DNA from 2 places in the Embleya sp. NPDC050154 genome. Region 1 is predicted to be linked to the other one. Evidence: riboswitches for the same ligand, from Rfam matches in the RefSeq annotation. Region 1 holds a riboswitch; the other holds the start of a gene.
What was found. A riboswitch is a leader RNA that binds a small molecule or an ion and turns the genes downstream of it on or off. The one in region 1 is predicted to bind S-adenosylmethionine.

Region 2: another riboswitch for S-adenosylmethionine. It lies ahead of ACIBSV_RS13265 (aminotransferase class V-fold PLP-dependent enzyme); the one in region 1 lies ahead of thrC (threonine synthase).

What each region holds. Positions count from the first base shown of each region.
Region 1 is NZ_JBITJP010000054.1:5,957-8,151, reverse strand. It holds gene ACIBSV_RS49900 (ubiquitin-like small modifier protein 1) at 1-10, opposite strand, end outside; gene thrC (threonine synthase) at 7-1,281, opposite strand; SAM riboswitch class I at 1,298-1,450, opposite strand; gene ACIBSV_RS49890 (glucosyl-3-phosphoglycerate synthase) at 1,643-2,195, shown strand, end outside.
Region 2 is NZ_JBITJP010000005.1:286,249-288,443, reverse strand. It holds gene ACIBSV_RS13265 (aminotransferase class V-fold PLP-dependent enzyme) at 1-830, opposite strand, end outside; SAM riboswitch class IV at 1,065-1,181, opposite strand; gene trpD (anthranilate phosphoribosyltransferase) at 1,311-2,195, opposite strand, start outside.

The DNA of each region.
Region 1 (2,195 bases):
AGACGCTCATGCCAGGCCGGCCTTTCGGAAGGATTCCAGAGTGGGTCGAATGGTCGCGGTGGCGCCGGTGGTCGGCGTGACCGCGTCCAACGTCTTGAGGCCGTCGCCCGTGTTGAGCACGACCGTCTCGGCGTCCGGGTCCAGCGCGCCGGACGCGAGCAGCTTGCGCAGGCAGCCGACGGTCACGCCACCGGCGGTCTCGCCGAAGATGCCCTCGGTGCGGGCCAGCAGCTTCATCGCCTCGACCACCTCGGCGTCGGTGACGTCCTCCACCGCGCCGCCGGTGCGCTTGCACACGTCCAGCACGTACGGGCCGTCGGCCGGGTTGCCGATCGCGAGCGACTTGGCGATCGTGTCCGGCCGCACCGGGCGGATCACGTCGTGGCCGGCCTTCCACGCGGCGGCCACCGGGGAGCACCCGGTGGCCTGCGCGCCGAAGATCTTGTACGGCGCGTCCTCGACCAGCCCCAGCGCGATCAGCTCGCGGAAGCCCTTGTCGATCTTGGTGAGCTGCGAACCCGACGCGATCGGGATGACGATCTGCTCGGGCAGCCGCCAGCCGAGCTGCTCGGCGATCTCGTACGCGAGCGTCTTGGAACCCTCGCCGTAGTACGGCCGCAGGTTGACGTTGACGAAGCCCCAGTCCTCACCGGCCGGGTCGCCGATCAGCTCCGAGCAGAACCGGTTGACCTCGTCGTAGGTGCCCTCGATGGCGACCAGCTCGCCGCCGTACACGGCCGCCGTGACGACCTTGCCGGCCTCCAGGTCGGAGGGGATGAACACGCAGCTCCGCAGGCCCGCCCGGGCGGCGGCGGCACCCACCGCGCCGGCCAGGTTGCCGGTGGAGGAGCAGGAGAGGGTGGTGAAGCCGAACGTGCGCGCGGCCTCGACGGCGATCGCGACCACGCGGTCCTTGAAGGAGTGCGTCGGGTTGCCCGAGTCGTCCTTGACGTGCAGCTTCGCGATGCCCAGCTCGCGGCCCAGGTTCTCGGCGCGGACCAGCTTGGTGAAACCGGGGTTCAGATTGGGCCGGGACGCGACGTCCGCGGACACCGGCAGGAGCGGCGCGTAGCGCCAGATGTTCTGCGGGCCGGCCTCGATCTGCTCACGTGTGACGGTGCCGAAGTCGTAGGCCACCTCGAGCGGGCCAAAACAGGACTCGCAGGCGTACTTGGGACCCAGTTCGGTGCGTTCGCCGCACTCGCGACACGACAGCGCGACGGCCGGACCGAAGGAGGTGGAGGTGGCGCTGGTGGAACGGGTGGCGGTGGGTGTCGCCATGGCGAGGGCCTTTCTGTCCTCATCTTTACCCGTGGGGTTCCACGGGCCGGACTTGGCACCTGTCCGATCCGCCGGTGCTCGCTCGCGCCGAAAGCGCGTCACGAGGAATGACGATCGGATGGTTGCCGGGGCTTCAACGGGCCGTTCCCTCTGCCCCTCTGGATGAGCTGCTATGGCGGTGGACACACCCTTCGCGAGGTGGCCGGTCCGCGTTTGTCCGGCACGACGTGCGATCGTCGTTACCGGTGACGACGACTGTAACCGAACCGGTGCCGCGTCGATCATCCGGTCCACCTCGCGAGACGATGGAGGGTGGCCGTGACCGAGGCCGGAACACCGGCGACGACAGGGGATTTCGAACGTGCAGCCCGAGGTGAGCGCCTGGCTTCGACGACGGTCCTCCGTCGCCGCGGACTGGCCCGTCGACAAGCTTCTTGACGCCAAACGAGACACTCGGGTCAGCGTCGTCCTGCCGGCGTTGAACGAGGCGGCGACCGTCGGGGACATCGTCAAGGTGGTCCGCACCGAGCTGATCGAGCGCGCGCCGCTGGTGGACGAACTGGTCGTGGTCGACTCCGGATCGGTCGACGACACCTCCCGGATCGCGGCGGACGCGGGCGCGCGGGTCGTGCACCGCGACGACATCCTGCCCGCGATCCCGGCCGTGCGCGGCAAAGGCGAGGTGTTGTGGCGCTCGCTCCTGGTCACCGACGGCGACATCGTCGCGTTCGTGGACGCCGACCTCAAGGACTTCTCGGCCGACTTCGTCACCGGAATCCTCGGCCCGCTGCTCACCGACACCTCGGTGCAACTGGTCAAGGCGATGTACGACCGGCCGCTGGAGATCGGCGACACGATCGTGCCCGCCGGCGGCGGCCGGGTGACCGAGTTGGTCGCGCGTCCGCTGCTCAACC
Region 2 (2,195 bases), on a different contig from region 1:
TGCCACTCCACGTGGTCCCGACTGACCGCCTTGCTCGCCCCGCCACCGGCCAGGTACGGCTCGGCCGCGTCCAGCCAGTCGCCCCGCCCGGCCAACACGCCGGAGCCGAACGGCGCGTACAGCTTGTGCGCCGACAGCGCGATCCAGTCCACGTCCAGGTCGGCCACCGACACCGGGTGGTGCGGCGCCAGTTGCGCGGCGTCCAGCACGATCCGCGCGCCGTGCCGGTGCGCGACCTCGGCCAGTTCGGCGACCGGGAAGAGCTCACCGGTCACGTTCGAGGCACCGGTCACGCACACCAGTCGGGGCCCGTCGCCGGACCCGGCGAGCGCCGCCTCCAGCGTCGCGACGGCCTGCGCCGGCGAGGACGGCGCGGCCAACTGGGTCACCCCGGCGTGCCGGCGCCACGGCAGCAGCGCGGCGTGGTGCTCGGTCTCGAAGACGAACACCCGCGTGCCGCGCGGCAGTACCGACGCGAGCAGGTTGAGCGAGTCGGTGGTCCCGCGGGTGAACAGCAGTGTGTCGTCGGCCCGCAGCCCCAGGAAGCTCGCGACCGTGGCCCGGCTCTGCTCGTACAGGTCGGTGGACAACTGGGACAGGTAGCCGGCACCGCGGTGCACGCTGCCGTAGTAGGGCAGGTATGTGGACACGTCGTCCCACACCCGCTGAAGACACGGCGCACTCGCCCCGTAGTCGAGCGCGGCGTACTCGACCTCGCCACCGGTCACCAGCGGAACGAGCACGTCCCGCCCGACCACGGGCAGCGGCGCGGCGATCGCGAGGTCACAGTCGAAGGCGGCGGAGGAGGCGGAAGCGGTGTCGACGGTCATGGCGAAACTCCTCGGCAGGCACGGAACACCGAGGCGAATGTCGCTGAATCGACATTGAAACGCACCGGGTGATCCGCTGGTGAAATGTGGTCTCGGAAAAGCGACGCGCGACGACTCAGCGCGTACGGATCAGGGCGATTAGCCCGTTTCGAGAAAGAGATTTCACGCCATCACATGCTCCCCAGGTACAGGACCCCCGGGTCACATGGAGCAATTGCCTGCCGTCATGCAAGGGGTCCGCGCTTGCCGGGGCGCCTTACGACGCCCGGCCGTGTCATCACCCGGGGCACCCCACCGCGGAGCGAGGGTTGCCGGACAGCAAGCCGGGGCTTTCCACTGTCACTCGTGACCTGCGCAGAATTATTACCAGACGGAGCGCCCCGCGCAACGACAGCCCCACCATTCCCACATCCTGGACGGCACGACGCCGGGCGGGTCGGCCACGACCACGCCCGGCGTACGGTCTCCCGCCCGGACCCGCTATCCCCGCGCGAACGACCGGGTCGTGGCCACCCAACGATCCAGCGCGGCCTGCGCCGCGCCCGAGTCGATCGCCTCGGCGGCCCGATCGATCCCGGCCGCCAACTGCTGGGTCAACGATCCCTCTCCCGGGCCCAACGCGGCCAGCGCCGCCGCCGAGTTCAACAACACCGCGTCGCGCACCGCGCCCTGCTCGCCCGCGAACAACTTCCGGGCCACCTCGGCGTTGAACGCCGCGTCGCCGCCGCGCAACGACTCGATCCCGTTCAGCGGGATGCCCAGGTCCCGCGGGTCCACCCGGTCCTCGCGCACGTCGCCGTCCCGCACGATCCACACCTGCGACGTGGTCGTGACGGTCAACTCGTCCAGCCCGTCGTCACCCCGGAACACCAGCGCGGTCGCACCCCGATCGGCCAGCACACCGGCCACGATCGGCGCCATCCGCAGATCCGCGACCCCGACCGCGTGGAACCGCACACGAGCCGGATTGGTCAACGGCCCCAGGAAGTTGAACGTGGTCGGCACCCCCAGCTCGCGCCGCGCCTGCGCGGCGTGCCGCAGCGACGGGTGGAAGCGCTGGGCGAAGCACAGCGTGATGCCCGCCTCCTCGGCCGTCCGGGCCACCTGCTCCGGGGTCAGGTCCAGCACCACACCGAGCGCCTCGAGCACGTCGGCGGCACCGCTGGACGAGGACGCCGCCCGATTGCCGTGCTTGACCACGGTCTCGCCCGTGCCCGCGACCACGATCGCGGACATCGTCGAGATGTTCACCGTCCGCGCGAGGTCGCCACCGGTGCCGACGATGTCGACCGTACGGCCGGGCACCTCGATCGTCGACGCGTGCGCGTACATCGCCCGCACCAGACCCGAGACCTCGTCCACGGT